3 regions of the Limnohabitans sp. 2KL-3 genome follow, and region 1 is predicted to be linked to each of the others. Evidence: predicted binding sites of a transcription regulator. Region 1 holds the regulator's gene; each other region holds the start of a gene.
What was found. The regulator LexA, encoded in region 1, represses DNA repair genes until DNA is damaged. The targets are predictions, from matches to a motif close to ACTGTATNNNNATACAGT.

Region 1 (3,275 bases):
GAGGACAGTGCCCAAGCCAAAGTTGACGGGCATGGAGCTGGATTTCAGGCCAGACTGTTGCCAAGCGCCGTGCTTGAGGCTGCTGATGTATTGCGGCAATCTTCGAGAGGCGGCCATTACCAAAGCCCAAGTCAATTCCGCAGGAGCGGTGGGCGAACCAACACCCTCGGCAACTGCAATGCCACGTTCGGTGCAGGCTGCCAAGTCAATGTGACTGCCAACACGTCCAGTTTGTGCAATCAATTTCAATCTTGGCAGTTTTTCAATCAAGGCCCGATTGAGTGCCGTGCGTTCACGGATCAGGACAATCACGTCAGCATCTTTGAGGCGAACAGAGAGTTGACCAATGCCTTTGACTGTGTTGGTGTATACCTTGGCGGGAAAATTCTCGAGCTTGGAAGCGCAACTGAGTTTGCGGACGACGTCTTGATAGTCGTCGAGGATCACGATGTTCATCTCGACATTGTGCCTTGACACTGGGCGCTTACGGCGGGGATGCGCAGATTCCTTTTGAGTGAATCCGCTTTCATGGGCTTGCGTTGCGAAAGCGTGGTGTCGATCCAATGGATTGGGCGGGTTTGTACCCGCCGTGTTTTTACCGATGTGTTTGCCTTGACTCGAGTGCCACCAAGCGGTCCAGCTCGGCGCAAACATCCGCCATGCGCCCCGAAATCACCATTCGTCCGGCACAGTCGGCCTGTTGACCGTTTTCCTGAATGCGCAAGACACGAAGGAGGGGCGGATTGTCTGGCACTTGCGTGCGCTGCGCGGCTGTACAAGCACTTGGGGAGCGAACGGCCCAGCTGGGGTGTGGGCGCGATGTTCGAGATGTTGTCAAAACCGATGTGTTGACAGGATTATGGTTCAGTTTTTTTAAAAAAACTGACAAAGTTAGCAGAGCGATTCCCATGTGAAACCTTTCAAATCATGGAGGTTGGACACAGGCAGGATTGCTGAAGAAAATCGCTGGGCTCAGGGCTGAAGAACAGCGCCCGCCACCTGAGCCAGGATTTAAAGCATCAAATGATGAATGTGTTGCGTATCAGGCCCACCGCCAAGCCTTCAATGTCAAAAGGTTCGCCAGGACGCACCAAAATGACGGGGTAGTCTGGATTTTCAGGCAGCAGTTCAATGCCAGAGGCTGTTTTGTTCAAACGTTTGACCGTGACATCGTCCCCCAAACGGGCCACCACAATTTGTCCATTGCGAACGTCTTTGGTTGATTTCACGGCCAACAAATCTCCATCCATGATGCCCGCGTCCCGCATGGACATGCCTCTGACACGCAACAAGTAATCAGGCTGTTGTGCGAACAAAGTGCTTTCGACTTGGTAAGAGCGGTCAACATGTTCTTGCGCAAGGATGGGAGAGCCAGCGGCAACCCGCCCCACCAAAGGCAAACAAAGTTGCGCCAGTCCGGGCAGGTTCAGGCTGAACGAATCCGCAGGCACACGGGTCGTGCTGCGGGCGCTGCCTTTGAGACGAATTCCGCGGGAAGTGCCGCTGACCAGTTCGATGACGCCTTTGCGGGCCAGTGCTTTGAGGTGCTCTTCGGCCGCGTTTGCCGACTTGAAACCCAATGCCGTCGCGATCTCTGCGCGTGTGGGTGGGGAACCCGTGTTGGCCATGGTGTTCTGAATCAGGTTCAGAATTTCTTGTTGCCTGGCCGTGAGTTTCGGATCGTCGGTCATCGGTGCTCCTAGGGCTGTTGTTTCATCCAGTGACTGTATTTTTAACCAGTTTTTGCGGTTTTGCAAGGAGTGTATGTAAAAACCATCAACCATGGGCCTTGGATGCAAAGCGCCTTGGTGTGGAGCCGCAGGGCATTTGCAACAAAAGCGATGGCCAGGCATCCCCAAAACAAAAAAGCCCCTTAACGGGGCTTTGTGGGGCTGTGCAGCGCATGCTGCGCTCAAGAATTCATCAGCTGAGTGCAGCGAAGGCGCGAGCCGTGATGTCTTCCACACTGCCGGAGCCACTGATGGCGCGGTAGCGGGGGGCTGACGCCGCATCTGCTTTGGCCCAGTTGGAGTAGTAGTCAACCAAGGGGCGTGTTTGCGCACTGTAAACATCCAGGCGTTTTTTGACGGTTTCTTCTTGATCGTCAGCGCGTTGAACCAAGGGCTCTCCGGTCATATCGTCCATTCCGTCCACCTTGGGCGGGTTGAATTTGACGTGGTAGGTCCGACCCGAGGCAGGGTGCGAGCGACGACCGCTCATGCGTTCAATGATGGCATCGAAAGGCACATCGATTTCGAGCACGTAATCCAACTTGACGCCTGCAGCCTTCATGGCATCTGCTTGAGGAATGGTTCGTGGAAAACCATCGAACAGGAAGCCATTGGCACAATCTGCTTGGGCAATCCGCTCTTTGACCAGGTTGATGATCAGGTCATCGCTGACCAGACCGCCAGATTCCATCACCGCTTTGGCTTGAAGTCCAAGCGGTGTTCCTGCTTTCACGGCAGCACGCAGCATGTCACCTGTGGATATTTGTGGGATGTTGTATTTCTGGCAAATGAAGGTGGCTTGTGTGCCTTTGCCGGCGCCAGGTGCGCCCAACAGAATCAGTCTCATGGAAGTTCCTTATAGCTTGTCATGGGTGTCTGTCAGATGGATCTCATACGGACCCACGTCTCCTGACAACGTAGGTCGAGAATATCACGCGATGCTCAAGCCAGGCTTACGCCATCAGCAGGGCGCGGACCCGATCCAAATCTTCAGGCGTGTCTACACCAGGCCCAGGGGCTTTGTCAGTGATGTGCACCGCAATGGCGTGTCCATGCCAAAGTGCGCGCAGTTGCTCCAGTGATTCCACAGCTTCAATGGGGGCTACAGGCAATTGTGGGAAAAGTGACAAAAATCCTGCCCGGTAAGCGTAAATGCCCACATGGCGCAGGGGTGCAGGGTCTGGCAGTTGCATCAAAAGCGGGTCAGCAGGGCCATCTCGCCACCAAGGGATGGGCGCTCTGCTGAAATAAAGCGCGATGCCACGGGCATCGGTGACCACTTTGACCACATTGGGATTGGTGAAGTCGGCGCAGGATGTGATGGCATGGGCAGCGGTGCTCATGCTCGCTTGCGGACACTGCGTCAAAGCAAGGGCGACTTGGTTGATCAATTCTGGCTCGATCAGGGGTTCGTCGCCCTGGACATTGACCACCACCCGGTCGGAGGGCAATCCCAGTTGCTGACAAGCTTCAGCCAAACGGTCACTGCCGCTGGGGTGGTCTTGTCGTGTGAGCAAGGCCTGTATGCCGTGCTCGGCACAAGCA
Region 2 (3,275 bases), on a different contig from region 1:
GGTCGAAAGCGAAGGCCTGGCCTTCATTGGCGACATCGACCTGAGCGGCTTTGGGCCTTACTACGGCGACGCCACCTCCAGCCTGAGCGACTTTCGGCAAACACTGAAGAAAGTGGCCGAGCTGGACGCCCGCATCTGGGCCACCTCGCACCACAAAGCGGTCATCACAGACCGGGCGCAGTTTTTGGACGATCTGGCGCGCTTTGCCAGCAAGATTGACGAGCGCAGCGCGCAACTGCTGGGCTATTTGCAGACCCCGCACAGCCTGGATGAGCTGGTCAGTCGCCGCCTGCTGTACCCGCAAGGCTACGACGTGCCCTTTGTGCCTTGCGCCGAGCGCAACACCATCGGCATGCACCTGGATGAACTGCTGGCGCAGGGGCAAATTGCCCGTCAAGGCGACGGTCGTTATGTGGCCCTGTGAGTCCACCCGCAGTCACGGCGATGTGGCCTGGGTCTGCGAGGCTTTTTGCAGCGCTGATGCAGCACGCGCTTGACCCGTCAGCATCGGTCTATTTCACTTTTCATCAGGAGACACCCCATGACCCCCGAACAACTCTTGCAGCACCACGACCAAGCCCGTTTGTGGGGCCAGGCCCCCGGCGTGGTGGGCGGCCCTGACACGGCAGCGGCCTACCAACAAGCCTTGGCTGTGCGCCAGTTGCGCCAGCAGCGCGGCGAAGTGCCCAAGGGCTACAAGATCGGTTTCACCAACCGCACGCTGTGGCAGCGCTACGAGGTGTTTGGCCCCATGTGGGGCACGGTCTGGGACACAGGTCTGGGCTTTGCCGAGCCCACGGCAACAGGGACGGCCGAAGGCAGCATCGACCTGACCCCCACCTGCCAGCCCCGGCTGGAGCCCGAAATCGTCTTCGGCATGAAGGCCACGCCCCCAGCCAACGCCAGCCTTCAGCAATTGTTTGAAGCCATCGAGTGGCTGGCCCCCGGTTTTGAGGTTGTGCAGTCGCACTGCCTGGACTGGAAGTTCACCGCCACCGACACCATGGCCGACAGCGGCTTGCACGCCCGCCTGCTGGTGGGCCAACGCCTGCCCGTTCAGCAACTGGCCGCCGATGCACAGGCTTTGCACACCCTGCTGGCGCAGGCCCGCGTCACGCTGTTCAAAAATGGCCAGGCGGTGGAGCAGGGCAGCGGCACCAACGTGCTCGACAGCCCGCTCAATGCCTTGCACCACTTTTTGAAAGAACTGCGCCAATGCCCCGGCGCGGTGGACCTGCAGGCAGGCGACGTGATCACCACCGGCACCTGGACCGACGCCTGGCCTTTGCTGGCGGGCGAAAACTGGCGCGCCGAGTTTTCTGCGCCGCTGGGCAGTCTGAGCGCCCAAATGCGCTGAACGCCGCCACCGGGTCAGCGGTTCGGCGGCCTGAACTTGATGGGGATTTGTGCCGCTGAGGCAGAGGTCCTGCAGCTCAGTGCTTTCTGTTATGGCACGCTTGGTTTGGGTGCCGTGCCCCCAAAAATACCCCGGGTCGCAAAGCCCGGGGCGTGAATCAACAAAAATGTCAGACAACTGCAAGAAGCATGACGGGGTCAGTATACTGTAAATATAAACAGTATTTGAGTGAATCACGCCATTGCCAGACCCTGACCATGCATGCCCCCGACACCCCCCAAGCCTTACCCCCCGGACACTGGTGGGTTCAGGCCTTGCCCGCCAGCATTGCGGCGGGATTTCCGTCACCCGCCGAAGACCATCAGGTCGAGTGCATCGACCTGATGCAGCAGTTGGTCAGACACCCTCAGGCCACGTTTTACATTCGGGTGCGCGGCGAAAGCATGCGCGATGCGGGCATTTTGGATGGCTCGGTGGTGTTGGTGGACCGCGCCATTGAGCCTGCCGATGGGCACATCGTGCTGGCCGTGATTGACGGTGATTTCACCTGCAAAACCCTGCGCTTGCTCGGTACGGGCTTGCGTTTGCAAGCATCCCACCCCGATTACCCCGACATCGTGCCCAAAGAAGGCCAAAGCGTGGACATCTGGGGCGTGGTGATCGCTACCATTCACCAGCACCCCACTTGACATGATTTCCTCTGTTTGACATGGCCACCATTTCCCCCCGCCACCGCCGCGACGACTTTGAAGAAAGCCGGGTCTACGAATACCCGCAGCACCTGCGCGAAGCCATCGAAGACGCACCCACTGGGGCGGGCGTCTACACCTTCCATGGCCAAGAGGGCGACTTGCCGCTGTACATCGGCAAAAGCATCAACATCCGCTCGCGACTGCTGTCGCACCTGCGCACGCCCGACGAGGCCCGCATGCTGCGCCAAACCCAACGCATCAGCCACATCCGCACGGCCGGCGAGATCGGCGCGTTGCTGCTGGAGGCGCAAATGATCAAGGCCCAGCACCCCCTGTTCAACCAAAAACTGCGTCGCAACCAACAGCTGTGCAGCTTGCAACTGACGGGCGAGGTGCCGCAAGTGGTCTACGCCCGTGACATCGACTTTGCCCGCCAGCCCGAGCTGTATGGCCTGTACGCCAGCCGCCATGCGGCGCTGGATGCGCTGCGCGCCATCGCCGACCAAAACAAGCTGTGCTACGGCCCGCTGGGCTTGGAAAAACTGCCGCTTGGTAAAGCCTGTTTCAGGGCTGCCATTCGCCAATGCGCCGGTGTGTGCCGGGGCGACGAAACCCCCGAGGCCCACCGCGAACGCCTGTTCAGCAGCTTGCTGGCGCTGCGCGTGGAATGCTGGCCTTACCCGGGTGCTGTGGGCTTGGTGGAGCGCGATGCCGAACTCACGCAAATCCATGTCGTCAAGCACTGGTGCTATTTGGGCAGCGCCCCCACCCCCGAAGCGGCCCGTCAACTGGGCCAAACGGCCAGCCAAGTGGCCGCCAACTTTGATGCCGATGGCTACAAGATTTTGTGCCGTCCGGTGCTCACGGGAAGTGTGGAGATTGTGTTGTTGTGAGCTCGCACGACACGTCAGACCATTCGGTTGAAGCCCCACCCTACTCAACGCAACCCGACCCCATCATCATGAAAATCCACCTGCAAACGCCCGAAGAAATTCGCCCGCAAATTTGGAAAGAGCTGGGCCGGGCCAGTCTGGACCGGCACCACGAATGGCGCACGCCGGTGCTGGCCTCCGCCGACGCAGACGGCTTGCCCGATGCACGCACCGTGGTGCTGCGGCAGGTGGACGCGGGAGCTGGGCTGCTGACTTTTTACACCGACAGCCGCAGTCCTAAGGTGGCTCAACTGCAAGCGAAAGCGCCAGCGATGCTGGTGTTTTGGAGTGCGC
Region 3 (3,275 bases), on a different contig from region 1:
ATCCACGCATCTCATCGTCGCGAATGTGGACCTCGTAGCTGCTGCCCTTGTCCTGGTCTGCCGGTGGCGCAGGCAAATCACGCTCACCGCTCAAATGCTCACCCGCTGCCCCACGCACTTGGTAATACACCAAATCGGTTTCGTCCGCCCGCAACAACTCACTGGCCGGCTGGGGCAAACTGAAATCAATCTTTTTATCGGGTCCCAGCCTGACTTGCTGGGCCAAGGCCTGCACGTTGTAGACCAGCGCACGGTCAAAGGGTTTGTTGGCCAAGCCTTGCGCCACCAGCCAGGTCAAGGCCAGGCTGATGGGCCAGAGCAAGAGCAAAGGGGTGAGCATCCAGTCCAGTATTTCCCCGAACAAGGAACGCTGCTCGCGTTTGAAAATTCGCACGTTCCAGCCTTGGGATTTCATGGGTAAAGGTATTTCAGCGCCGAAACCGGTGCTCAAAACCGAAATGTATTAACCCGGTATTTTTTCCAGGCAATAACCCAAACCGCGCACCGTGGCGATGCGGATGGGGCCTTTTTCGATTTTTTTGCGCAAGCGGTGGATGTACACCTCAATGGCATTGTTGCTGACCTCTTCACCCCACTCGCACAGACGCTCCACCAACTGATCTTTGCTGACCAAGCGCCCAGCGCGTTGCAGCAGGACTTCCAGCAAGCCCAACTCACGGGCCGACAACTCCACCATTTTGCCGTCGATGGTGGCCACCCGACCGGACTGGTCATAGACCAGCGGGCCGTGCTTGATTTGGGAGGTGGCCCCACCCATGCCCCGTCGGGTCAAGGCACGAACCCGGGCTTCCAGCTCTTGCAAACTGAAGGGCTTGGCCATGTAATCGTCAGCCCCGTAATCCAGCCCTTTGACGCGCTCTTCCACGCTGTCCGCTGCGGTCAAAATCAGCACAGGCAAGACTGAACCGCGCGATCGCAGACGCTTGAGCACGTCCAAACCATGCATTTTGGGCAAGCCCAAATCCAGGATCAACAGGTCGAATTCGTTGTTGGTCATGAGGGCCGCATCGGCTTCGCTGCCACTGGCCACATGGTCGACGGCAGCACCGGCACTGCGCAAAGTGCGCAACAAACCATCGGCCAGAACCTGGTCGTCTTCGGCTATCAAAATACGCATGGCTGTCTCCTGTTGTTGTGTGAGGCTCTCGGGTGTGCCGGTACGGGCTGTCTGATTCTAGTTCCACCGTGCACAGCCCTTGGGCAAAATTCAAGACGCATAGGCCTCCAAGCCCAAGGCCACCACGGTGGCCACATCCTTGCCCACGGCGGCTCGAAACTCCGCTTCGGCTTGGGCCACGGCGTCCTTGAATGCCTGCAACCAAGCCAATCCCACGGGCGTGAACACCACCCGACGGACACGGGCATCGGCTGTGTCCGCTTCACGCCGCACCAAACCCCAGGCCGTGCACTGGTCCACCAGGTCGCCCATGGCTTGTTTGCTCATGCCCGCCGCTTGGGCCAGATCGGTCAGGCGCGAGCCCTCCATCGCCAAATGCCGCGTGATGTGCACATGGGCTGCACTGATCTGGTCGCGTGCTGCCAAATTGGCCAAAGCCAAAGGCACACCTTCGTTGCCCGCCATGAGGTAAAGCACACGCTCATCAAAGCGGCGCATGGCGTGTCCGAGCAATCGGCCCAAATGGGTTTGCCGCCATCGGTCATCGTGTCTCTCAAGGCCCTCAGGCGGTGTGGTGGGGGTGAGTTCCATGGTCGCAAATGATAAGGTAAACTGACTAAAAATTGAGTTTACAGGTTTATACAGCTCGTTTACAGTACTGTTCAAGCATCCAGTCAACAGCACATGACCCAGCCCACTGGTGCCACAACCCATTGATATTCAAGGAGATTTTCATGAGCGACGTGAACAGCGAAAAGTCCAAAGCCCTGCAAGCCGCCCTGGCCCAGATTGAAAAACAATTCGGCAAAGGCACCATCATGCGTCTGGGCGAAGGCGAAGTCATCGCCGACATCCAAGTCGTCTCCACCGGCTCTTTGGGTCTGGACATCGCACTGGGCGTGGGTGGCCTGCCCCGTGGCCGCGTGATCGAAATCTACGGCCCTGAGTCCTCGGGCAAAACCACCCTCACTTTGCAAGTCATCTCTGAAATGCAGCGCTTGGGCGGCACCTGTGCTTTTGTGGACGCTGAACACGCCCTGGACGTGCAATACGCGCAAAACCTGGGTGTCAACCTGCAAGAACTGCTGGTCAGCCAGCCCGACACTGGCGAGCAAGCCCTGGAAATTGTGGACAGCCTGGTGCGCTCTGGCGCGGTGGATCTGGTCGTCATCGACTCGGTCGCAGCACTCACGCCCAAGGCCGAAATCGAAGGCGATATGGGCGACAGCCTGCCCGGCCTGCAAGCGCGTTTGATGAGCCAGGCCCTGCGCAAGCTGACCGCCACCATCAAAAAGACCAACTGCACCGTCATCTTCATCAACCAAATCCGCATGAAGATCGGTGTCATGTTTGGCAGCCCCGAAACCACCACCGGCGGCAACGCGCTCAAGTTCTACGCCTCGGTGCGTTTGGACATCCGCCGCACCGGCACCATCAAAAAGGGTGACGACGCCATTGGCAACGAGACCAAGGTCAAAGTGGTCAAAAACAAAGTGGCTCCACCTTTCAAAACCGCCGAATTCGACATCTTGTTTGGCGCGGGCATCAGCCGCGAAGGCGAAGTGATTGACATGGGTGTGACCGCCAAAATTGTGGACAAGTCGGGCGCTTGGTACGCCTACCAAGGCGAAAAAATCGGCCAAGGCCGTGACAACGCCCGTGAATTCCTGCGTGAAAACCCGGCGCTGGCTCGCGAGATCGAAAACAAAGTGCGCGAATCGCTGGGCATCCGTTTGCTCGAATCGGCCATCGCCGCCCCCAAGGCCGAAGCCGCTTGAACAAGCCCGGTTTTCAGCCCTCGCTCAAAGGCCGCGCCCTGCGGCTTTTGAGCCAGCGTGAACACTCCCGTGCCGAGTTGGAGCGCAAACTGGCACCCCACGAAGAAGTCCCTGGCGAATTGGCCAAGGCACTCGACGAGTTGCAGGCGCGGGACTTCATCAACGACGGCCGCGCCGTGGACTCCTTGGTCAACCGACGGTCTGCCAAATTAGGAAGCACCCGCATCAAGCAAGAGCTCGCCGCCAAGGGGCTGTCGGGCGAAGCGGTGACCGAAGCCATGGCGGGCCTGAAAGAAACGGAATGGCACCGTGCGACGGAAGTGTGGCGCAAGAAATTTGGACACCCCCCCCAAGACCCG

Region 2: AMM41_RS19120 (LexA family protein) is a predicted target of LexA. The motif match lies at 1,562-1,579, and genes of this name have one in related genera.
Region 3: recA (recombinase RecA) is a predicted target of LexA. The motif match lies at 1,796-1,813, and genes of this name have one in related genera.

Annotation. Positions count from the first base shown of each region.
Region 1 covers NZ_CXON01000014.1:103,008-106,282, reverse strand. The annotation lists gene AMM41_RS15855 (D-2-hydroxyacid dehydrogenase family protein) at 1-456, opposite strand, end outside; gene lexA (transcriptional repressor LexA) at 1,020-1,691, opposite strand; gene adk (adenylate kinase) at 1,924-2,577, opposite strand; gene kdsB (3-deoxy-manno-octulosonate cytidylyltransferase) at 2,684-3,275, opposite strand, start outside.
Region 2 covers NZ_CXON01000023.1:22,612-25,886, reverse strand. The annotation lists gene AMM41_RS19130 (MBL fold metallo-hydrolase) at 1-424, shown strand, start outside; gene AMM41_RS19125 (2-keto-4-pentenoate hydratase) at 542-1,357, shown strand; gene AMM41_RS19120 (LexA family protein) at 1,615-2,046, shown strand; gene cho (excinuclease Cho) at 2,067-2,942, shown strand; gene AMM41_RS19110 (pyridoxamine 5'-phosphate oxidase family protein) at 3,011-3,275, shown strand, end outside.
Region 3 covers NZ_CXON01000004.1:1,190-4,464, reverse strand. The annotation lists gene AMM41_RS07095 (sensor histidine kinase) at 1-415, opposite strand, end outside; gene AMM41_RS07090 (response regulator) at 464-1,138, opposite strand; gene AMM41_RS07085 (MarR family winged helix-turn-helix transcriptional regulator) at 1,229-1,729, opposite strand; gene recA (recombinase RecA) at 1,873-2,916, shown strand; gene recX (recombination regulator RecX) at 2,913-3,275, shown strand, end outside.